DNA from 3 places in the Sinorhizobium sp. NFACC03 genome. Region 1 is predicted to be linked to each of the others. Evidence: predicted binding sites of a transcription regulator. Region 1 holds the regulator's gene; each other region holds the start of a gene.
What was found. The regulator PhoB, encoded in region 1, activates phosphate uptake and scavenging genes when phosphate is short. The targets are predictions, from matches to a motif close to TGTCATNNANCTGTCAT.

Region 1 (3,275 bases):
CAGCCTGCAGAAGGCAGGTTTGTGGAACGAGGTGAAGGACCGCCTGCAGGAGCCGGGCACCGGCCTCTCCGGTGGTCAGCAGCAGCGCCTTTGCATCGCACGCGCTGTTGCCGTCAGCCCGGAAGTCATCCTGATGGACGAGCCCTGCTCGGCACTCGACCCGATCGCGACCGCCAAGGTCGAGGAACTCATCCACGAACTGCGCACGAACTTCACGATCGTCATCGTGACCCACTCGATGCAGCAGGCCGCCCGCGTGTCGCAGCGCACCGCCATGTTCCACCTCGGCAATCTCGTCGAGGAGAACGACACCGACAAGATGTTCACCAATCCGGATGACCAGCGCACCCAGGATTACATCATGGGCCGCTTCGGCTGAGGCCAATCACGGCTGCAACAGTCACTGGAAAGCGCCTGTAAGGATCGACGATCATGTCCATGCATATCATGTCCGCCTATGACGAAGAACTGAAGTACCTGACGCGCCGCATCTCGGAAATGGGCGGTCTCGCCGAGCAGATGGTCGCCGAATCCGTCCGCGCCCTAGTCAATTCCGACCTGGCGCTGGCGCAAAAGGTAATCTCGGACGACACCGTTCTCGATGATGCCGAGCGCCAGATCGGCGAGAAGGCGATTGTCACGATCGCCAAGCGCCAGCCGGTCGCCGCCGACCTTCGCGAGATCATGGGGTCGATCCGCATCGCCTCCGACCTGGAGCGTGTCGGCGACCTCGGCAAGAACACTGCCAAGCGCGTGATCGCGGTTGCCGGTTCGGGCATCCCGCGCAAGCTCGCCCGCGGTCTCGAGCATCTCGCCGAACTCGCTCTGGTGCAGCTCAAGGAAGTGCTCGACGTCTATGCCTCGCGTTCGCCGGAAAAGGCCAATAGCATTCGCGAACGCGACGAGGAGATCGACGCGATCTACACCTCGCTGTTCCGCGAGCTGCTCACCTACATGATGGAAGATCCGCGCAACATCACGCCCTGCACGCATCTTCTGTTCTGTGCCAAGAACATCGAGCGTATCGGCGACCACGCGACCAACATCGCCGAGACGATCTATTACATGGCGACGGGTGCCCAGCCGGAGGGCGAGCGCCCGAAGGATGACAACACGTCGACGTTGGGCTCGGTCAACGACTAGAAGGTTTGAGCGGGATGCGGGGGACAACCGCATACACTTTTCCTCATCCCGCTCTGGCGTCAAACGCGCCGTTCGCAATGCATGCCCATGAGTATCATCCGGTCGCGGCTTCGGTCGCGGCCCCGAATTCCTGCATCTGAAGCATGCGGCTTTTCGCACCGCCTTTGAAAATGGCGGGGATGCTCCAGATTTAGAGTGTCTGAGTGCCGGCCGGTCCGCTGGACCCGCGCGGCGCTCGCGGTAAGGAGACGTTACCTGATGTTGCCAAAAATCGCCGTGGTCGAAGACGAAGAGGCGCTGAGCGTCCTGCTGCGTTACAATCTGGAAGCTGAAGGCTTCGACGTCGATACGATCCTCAGGGGTGACGAGGCGGAGATCCGGCTACAGGAACGCCTGCCCGACCTTCTGATCCTCGACTGGATGTTGCCTGGCGTCTCCGGCATCGAGCTTTGCCGTAGGTTGCGCCAGCGCCCGGAGACGGAGCGGCTGCCGATCATCATGCTGACGGCGCGCGGCGAGGAAAGCGAGCGCGTTCGCGGTCTCGCGACCGGGGCCGACGACTATGTGGTCAAGCCCTTCTCCACGCCGGAGCTGATGGCCCGCGTCAAGGCGATGCTCCGCCGGGCGAAGCCCGAAGTTCTCTCGACGCTGCTGCGCTGCGGCGACATCGAGCTCGACCGGGAAACCCATCGCGTCCATCGTCGCAGCCGCGAAGTTCGCCTGGGGCCGACGGAGTTCCGCCTGCTGGAGTTCCTGATGTCCTCTCCGGGCCGTGTCTTCTCGCGCTCGCAGTTGCTGGACGGCGTCTGGGGCCACGACATCTATGTCGACGAGCGGACCGTCGACGTGCATGTCGGCCGCCTGCGCAAGGCGCTGAACTTCTCGACCATGCCTGATGTCATCCGCACCGTGCGCGGCGCCGGCTACTCGCTCGAAAGCTGAGAAGGGCAAACAGAAGTCAATGAAAAAGGGGCCGATCGGCCCCTTTCGTTTTGGTCCTGTGCGGATCCTTAGCGCATCCGACGGCGCTCGGCGGATGGCTGGTAGGCAAGCCGCGCATGGAAGCTGCAATAGGGCGAAGCTTCCGGGGAATCGTTGCCGCAGAAGTGGAACTCTTCCTTCAGCGGGTCGCCGATCGGCCACTTGCAGGTGCGTTCGGTGAGCTGGGTCAGCTCGAGGCGGCGCGACATCGGCACGACCACGTCGGTCTGGATGCTGAAATCCTGCTCGGCAACGAGATCGACTTCGATCTCTTCCTTGAGGACGGTGGCGCCGGACGGACGGGCAACGGTGCGGGTCGAAACGCGCGAGGCGTAGTTCGGAGCGCGCGGCGCCGAGGTCGGCCGCTTCGGGCGGGCTGCCGCAGTGGTGCTGCCGCCGGCTTTGGCGCGGCCGGGAAGGCTCAGGCGATGAACCTTGCCGATGACAGCGTTACGGCTGACGCCGCCGAGCTGTGCCGCGATCTGGCTTGCGCTCAGGCCCTCGGACCAAAGCTTCTTCAGTTTCTCCACCCGCTCGTCAGTCCAGTTCATTTCTGCACTCTCCGTTCTCAGCGTTGGGGATGGCAGAATCCCTCACCGCACCCCGGTTGAATCTCGAGGTTGCAAACGCGATAACTCTTTTGGTGACTAGGTCCGCCGCATGCGTCTAGTAATTGAATGTTAACGTACTGACCGCCGGACTCCGTGGCAAGAGTCCGGGGAATCACGCCGAATCGAATTCGTAGTTTTCCCCAACTTGCTCGATCAGCGTTGCATTTTTGCAAGCCCTTCCGGCCGATTTTTTCGTCGCAGGGAAATGGATCTCGTTACCGCGCTGCAAGGCTTGGTTTTGTTGACATTGCAGTGCGAAATAGGAATAGTGCCTGCGCCGCCGAAAGGCGGCATTTTTGATTTTTATCGGGCCGCATGAAGCAGCGGGACCGATGCCGATTGGAGTGAAGGAGAGCCTCGCATGACTGCAACCACGCCGCTTTACGATACCTACATGCGCGCGCCGTTGCGTTTCGAGCGAGGAGAGGGCGTCTGGCTGATCGCCGAAGACGGCTCGCGCTATCTCGACTTCGCTGCCGGCGTTGCCGTGAACTCGCTCGGCCATGCGCATCCGCATCTCGTCGAGGCGCTGAAGGCGCA
Region 2 (3,275 bases), on a different contig from region 1:
ACAGCCATTTCATTCTCCACTTATCGGGCAAACACTGTTCAGCAGCCGAAATGGCCGTGTTAAACAGATGTCAATCACGGAAATTTGGCGCGCTTATACATGGGCAACTGCTGTTTGACCAGTCCCCAGCCGCAATTTTTCGACTCAAGATCTGGCGGCGCCGATTCAGACCTCGTCATCGGGAACGACCCACGGCTCGGCGCGGGCAGCCTCTTCCCACTTCCGGAAAGCGAAATGTGCCTTCACCCGTTGCATGTAGCCGAGCGTTTCTTGATCCGCAACGAGATCGTAGACGTCGAAGCGGTTGACCACAGGCGCGTACATTGCATCGGCCGCGCTGAAGGATCCGAAGAGGAACGGCCCGCCGGAGTGGGCAAGCGCCTCCTTCCAGATCTGCTCGATGCGCACGACATCAGCGCGAACGTCGGCATCCACCTGAAGCGCCCGCCTCTCCCGGCGGATGTTCATCGGGCAGGCACCGCGCAGCGCCCTGAAACCGGAGAGCATCTCCATGGAATAGCTGCGGGCCCGGGCGCGGGCCTGGCGATCGGACGGCCAAAGCCCGGCGTCGGGAAAGAGCTCGGCGACATATTCGATGATCGCCAGCGATTCCCAGACGAGCAGATCGCCGTGGCGCAGCAGCGGCACCTTTCCGGTCGGCGAGATCGCGCGGATATCAGGATTGCCGGCCGCGAAATCGAAGGGAATGACCACGTCCTCGAAGGCGATGCCCGCGGCGGTCATCGCCATCCAGGGCCGCATCGACCAGGACGAATAGTTCTTGTTGCCGACGTAAAGGGTAAGTCCGGTCATCTACATTCCTTGATGCTGGCCTTAATTGCTGGCCGTGATTGCTGATCTGTCCGAGAAAACGATCAGTTCCTCGAAATGGTTCATGTCCTCGAACGAGCAGAAGGCCGGCGGATCGAGCTCGATCACCGGCGCCCGCTCCCTGAGGCAGGCGAGTTGTTCGCTCAACATTTCCTGCCAGCGCGGCAGTGCCGCGTCATCGAGCCAGTCGATGACATAGGCGAAGGTGATGTGAAACGCATAGTCGTCATGATCAGGATGGCGATAGCCGAAGACTTCGGCGAAAGCATCGCGCCAGGCCTTGAGGCAAGCCCGATCGGCGACGCTGTCGCCTTCAAGCGCGAGACCGGTTGGCGTGATCTCGGTCACGCGGGCACGGAAGGGCTGCAACGGCGCAAAGTGCCTCAGCCGCGCACAGTAGTGTTCGGTCATCACATCGATCGGTGTATCGAGCGCCATATCGACGGGCCAATAGGGTAGCCTGCGACGATATTCGATGATGCCCTGGAAGATCGTCATGTGCAGGCTGGACGGATGCGTGAAGGCGAACTGCCCCGCCTCGGGCATCGCCATCAGACGCTCGCGCACGGCAAGCACGGCCGTCTCGGACGGCGATCCGGCGGTGACGTGGGAGACGACCGTGTTGCCCGGCTCACGCAGGAAGCGGCCGTCCGTGGCGTAGCGGGTTCCGAGATGCTTCGGCGGAATGGTGTCCGCGTTGCGGCCAAAGGCGAGAAGCGAAGGGGAAATCGAGGTCATGGGAGCGATCGGGCCTTTTGAATGGAGAGAGGGCCCAGATGGCAGAACTCTACGAAGCCAGGATGACATCCCCCGGCAACCGCATCCAATGAAAAGGTCTGATCTCAATCATAAAGGCAGGTGATGTAGCCGCCGGAGCGGCTGGCGCGACGCTCGATCAAATTCGCCAGACGCTTGAGCCCACGGCCGGGTTTGCCGACATTGCGCTCTTTCGGGTTGGGCAGCGAAACCGCAAGCAGTGCGGCCTGCCGGCGCGAGAGCTTCGCCGCGGAAACGCCGAAATGGTGGCGGGCCGCCGCCTCGATACCGTAGATCCCATCACCCCATTCGGCGACGTTCAAATAGATCTCCATCATCCGCCGCTTGCTCCAGACGAAATCGGCAGCGACCGCCAGCGGCAGCTCCATGCCCTTGCGCAGGAAGGAGCGGCCGTTCCAGAGGTAGAGGTTCTTGACCGTCTGCATCGGGATGGTGCTGGCGCCACGGGTCGATTCCCCTTCAAGCGCATCCTCGACCACGCCGCGCATCTGGCCCCAGTCGACGCCGTCATGGGCGCAGAACTGACCGTCCTCCGACATCATCACCGATTGGACGAGCACCGGCGAGATGTTCTCGAAATCGACCCATTGGCGGTCGTAGCCGCGAAGCAGAACGAGATCGCGCAGCATCAAGGTGGAGACCGGGTGGACGAACTCGACGAGATAGAGAACGATCAGCACATAGGGGAGGGCAACGAAACCCAGGACAGCCAGGATGATCTGGCGGCGTTTCTTGCGCAATGTCCGGCGAAGCGAAGACCAGCGACTGGAAGGCACTTCGCCCTCCTCGCGCGCTTCCGGAACGACGTTCACGGCCTGACTGTTCACCTCGCTGTCCATCCGCTTCTCTTAGTGCATGGTCCGGCAAAGTTGAACGGGCTTTCTGGTAAAAGGCAAGGCGCCCAGGCGGCTGTCCCAGGGAAAGCGCGCCGCTGCGACACGAATCCCCGTTGAAAGCCCTCTTCGCCCGTGCCAAAGAGCGCGCATGAGCCAGGACACATCGCCCTTCACCCGCCGCCTCACCGGCAATGCCCGCGCCGTCGAAGCTCTGCTCGAGCGCCTGCTCGGCTCGGCGACGGCGGTCGACGAGATTGCGCGACCAGCAAACCTGCTCGCGGCCATGCGGCACGGCGTGCTGAACGGCGGCAAGCGGCTGCGCCCCTTTCTGGTGATCGAATGTGCGGATCTTCTCGGCGGCAGCTTGGATGCATCCTTGCGCGTCGGGGCGGCGCTCGAATGCGTCCATTGCTATTCCCTCGTCCATGACGACCTGCCGGCGATGGACGACGACGATATCCGCCGCGGCCAGCCGACGGTGCACAAGGCCTTCGACGAGGCAACCGCGATCCTCGCCGGCGACAGCCTGCTGACCTTCGCCTTCGACATCATCGCGGCCCCCGAAACGCTGCTGACGGACGGCCAGAAAGTGGAGCTGATCCTGGCGCTCGGACGCGCCGCCGGCCACGGTGGCATGGCCGGCGGACAGGCGCTCGATCTGGCAGCAGAGAAGTCGCCGCCCGACGAGGCCGGCATCGTGACGCTGCAGGCCATGAAAACCGGCGCCCTCATCCGCTTCGCCTGCGAAGCGGGCGCCATCGTCGCTGCCGCATCGAAAGACGACCGCGCCCGGCTTCGCCACTTCGGCGAAAAGATCGGCCTTGCCTTCCA
Region 3 (3,275 bases), on a different contig from region 1:
TGCGAAGCCTGTGAAAAGCTCGCAAGCTGCTTGTGCGTGGATTGCGTGGCGATGATGCCCGGCGCTTCGGGTCCGAGTTCTGCAAGGCCCATGGCAAAACGTCCGGCATAGAGCGGATGAAACTTCATGAAGCCCGCCCAGGCCTCATCGAACAGGATGTAGTCGCACAGATGCCCGATGGCCTTCAGGATCATCTCCGCATTGTGGATCGTGCCGTCATAGGTGCACTGTTCCACCACCGCCACCCGAAACGGGCGCGGCTTTTGCCAGGCGTTGGGGTCTTTGACCAATGGGTGGGTGCGGATACGCTGCCGCAGCGTCTCCTCGTTCAGAGAGCCAAAATCCATGGGCCCTATGAGGCCATGAGCGTTTCGCGCGGTCGGCACATAGACCGGGATACCGCCGGAGATCATCAGCGCGCCGTGATGCGCTGCCTTGTGGTTGTTGCGGTCGAACAGAACCAGGTCGCCGTCGGTGACGAGGGCGGAGAGCGCGACCTTGTTGGAGGTCGAGGTGCCGTTGAGGACGAAATAAGTCTTCTCCGCGCCAAAAATCTTGGCGGCCTCCTTCTGCGCCGCGAGCGCCGGGCCCTCATGGGTCAGGAGATCGCCGAGGTCGAGCACGGAATTGTCGAGATCGTCGCGGAATACCGCTTCGCCCAGATGCTCCATAAACACGCGTCCGACCGGGCTGCGGCTATAGAACACGCCGCCATTATGGCCGGGACATGTCCAGAGCTGGTTGCCTTCCTCGGCGTAATCCACCAGCGCGCCAAAGAAAGGTGTCTTCATCGTCTCGGCGTACTGCTTGAGGCGGCTGATGAGGTTCTTTGCGATGAAGGCAGGGGTCTCCTCGGACAGGAAGACATAGCCGTCGATGAAGTCGAGCACTTCGACCGGTACATCCTCGAAGCGCTTGCGGCGGATCAAGAGAATGATGGGGAATTCGAGGCCGCGACGGCGCATCAGATTGATGAGGGAGGCTGTCTTGCCCTCCATACCCTTCTTGCCCCAATCGACCATCATGCAGCCGATGGCCGCGTCCGTCTGGACGGCGATTTCAGCGTCTTCGAGATTGCGCGCGCGCACCACCTCGAAACCAGATCGTTCGATCTCCTCGACGATTTGGTGGTAGCGGGCCCCCTCCAGGTCCTCGCTGTCGAAGGCGGGTGTCGCGAACAAAAAGGTGAAGCGCCTGAAGTAGTCCATCTGAGCCTCCGCCATCTATACGCAGCGAGTTGTTCGTGTGTTTCATGACGATGTTGTGACAGCGGCCCGGATTATCTGTGATCTTCGAGACCAACTCGTGTCGGCCATTCGTCCAAGAGTCCTCGTGGAGCAGCGGGAGAGGGAGCGATGGTCTCTCTATTCAAAGTTTGTCTGCCCCCATCAAACAGGATGCTGTGTAAGATTTCCCCAACTGCACCGGACGGATCACGGCTCTCAGGACCGCACCCGGTGACCTTCGTTCCGTGGGGAAAACAATGGATCTGCAAAAGATCAAGACGCTTCTCGACTTTGTTGGGCGTTCGCGTGTCTCGGAGCTGACAGTCAGCGATGCGGACACGACTGTCGTCATTCGCAATCCGGCTCGTGTTGCCAACCTGGAAATCCCAACCACCATGCAGGCAATGCCATCAACGGTCGAGCCGCCAAGGTTGGACGACCAGCCGCAAACGCAACTCGTTCGTGCTTCGACTTCAGGCATCGTACATCAGTCAAACAGCCCGGGATCCGCTCCAATGGTGGCGGCAGGCGAGCCGGTAGAAGTGGGGCAAGCTCTTTGCATCGTGGAGGCGATGAAGGTCTTCACGACTATATCGGCTCCGTTCGGCGGCATCGTCAAGCGCGTCTTCTTTGAGGACGGCCAGGAGGTCGCCTTCGGCGACCCGCTCGTGGAGATCGGGTGATGGACGCGTTTTTCGAGGCCTCCCGGAAAATCGGCCATCCATTCCAGTCCGTCCTCATCGCCAATCGCGGAGAAATCGCCGTGCGGATCGAACGGGCCTGCAAGGAACTCGGCCTTCGCCCGATCCGTGTTGCATCCGAGGCGGATAGGGCCGGCGCGGCAGCACCGAGCGACGGTGGTCCACTCTCGATCGGGCCGTCGGCACCAACAAGGAGCTATCTCAACCAGGCGGCGATCCTCCTTGCGGCGCGTGTGACCGGCGCGGAGGCGATCCATCCCGGTTACGGTTTTCTCTCGGAGAACGCCGATTTCGCCGAAGCGGTCGAAAATGCCGGCCTGGTTTTCGTTGGCCCGCCGGCCTCGGCAATCCGCATCATGGGCGACAAGATCGCTGCCAAGCGCGCGATGATGGCGGCCGGCGTCCCTTGCGTGCCGGGACCGGGCGAGCCTCTACCTGATAACATAGATGCCGTGCGCGCCACCGCTGAGGCCATTGGTTACCCGGTCATCGTCAAGGCGGCCGGCGGCGGCGGCGGGCGGGGCATGCGCGTCGTGCGCGATGGCGCCGATATGGCCGATGCGGTCGCGATCACGCGCGAGGAGGCGCGCCGGGCCTTCGGCAAGCCCGAGCTCTACGTGGAAAAGTTTCTCGAGCACCCGCGCCATGTCGAATTCCAGGTGCTCTGCGACAATCACGGCAATGCCGTGTGGATTGGTCATCGCGATTGCTCCGTTCAGCGACGGCACCAGAAGGTCGTCGAGGAGGCGCCGGCACCCGGTATCGCGCCGGAACTCGCAGAGAGGATCGGCGCGCGCTGCGCGGAGGCCTGCCGGCAGATCGGCTATCGTGGGGTCGGGACCTTCGAGTTTCTTTACGAGCACGGCGAGTTCTACTTCATCGAAATGAACACCCGGCTGCAGGTCGAACATCCCGTAACGGAGGCGACAGCCGGCGTCGATCTCGTGCACGAGCAGCTGCGTTCGGCCCAAGGCGACGTGCTCGACGCGAGCCGTTTTCGCGGCGAGGCGCAAGGACACGCCTTCGAATGCCGTATCAACGCGGAGGACCCAACCACTTTCGTGGCTGCCCCCGGTCGCATTTCAGCGGTTCGTTTTCCAAGCGGACCGGGCATTCGCGTAGATACCCATGTCTCGGCCGGATACCGGGTTTCCCCGTACTATGATTCCCTGATCGCCAAGCTGATCGTCCAAGCGCCGACCCGCGACGACGCGATCCGGCGCATGCAGGTCGCCCTGTCAGAAACCAGGATCGAGGGCATTTCCACGAACCTTCCGCTGCACGAAAGGATTTTTGCCGATCCTGACTTCATGCAGGGCTGCGTCGATATCCATCATCTTGAAAAACG

Region 2: the regulator PhoB is predicted to act here: its motif matches at 1,621-1,637, upstream of BLU35_RS13840 (DUF1868 domain-containing protein).
Region 3: the regulator PhoB is predicted to act here: its motif matches at 1,253-1,269, upstream of BLU35_RS17140 (Orn/Lys/Arg family decarboxylase).

What each region holds. Positions count from the first base shown of each region.
Region 1 covers NZ_FMXF01000001.1:75,344-78,618, forward strand. The annotation lists gene pstB (phosphate ABC transporter ATP-binding protein PstB) at 1-379, shown strand, start outside; gene phoU (phosphate signaling complex protein PhoU) at 430-1,143, shown strand; gene phoB (phosphate regulon transcriptional regulator PhoB) at 1,402-2,085, shown strand; gene BLU35_RS00370 (GcrA family cell cycle regulator) at 2,154-2,675, opposite strand; gene BLU35_RS00375 (aspartate aminotransferase family protein) at 3,097-3,275, shown strand, end outside.
Region 2 covers NZ_FMXF01000009.1:11,621-14,895, forward strand. The annotation lists gene rpmF (50S ribosomal protein L32) at 1-8, opposite strand, end outside; gene BLU35_RS13835 (glutathione S-transferase family protein) at 166-813, opposite strand; gene BLU35_RS13840 (DUF1868 domain-containing protein) at 835-1,569, opposite strand; gene mtgA (monofunctional biosynthetic peptidoglycan transglycosylase) at 1,674-2,447, opposite strand; gene BLU35_RS13850 (polyprenyl synthetase family protein) at 2,593-3,275, shown strand, end outside.
Region 3 covers NZ_FMXF01000012.1:161,870-165,144, forward strand. The annotation lists gene BLU35_RS17140 (Orn/Lys/Arg family decarboxylase) at 1-1,208, opposite strand, end outside; gene BLU35_RS17145 (acetyl-CoA carboxylase biotin carboxyl carrier protein) at 1,484-1,909, shown strand; gene BLU35_RS17150 (acetyl-CoA carboxylase biotin carboxylase subunit) at 1,909-3,275, shown strand, end outside.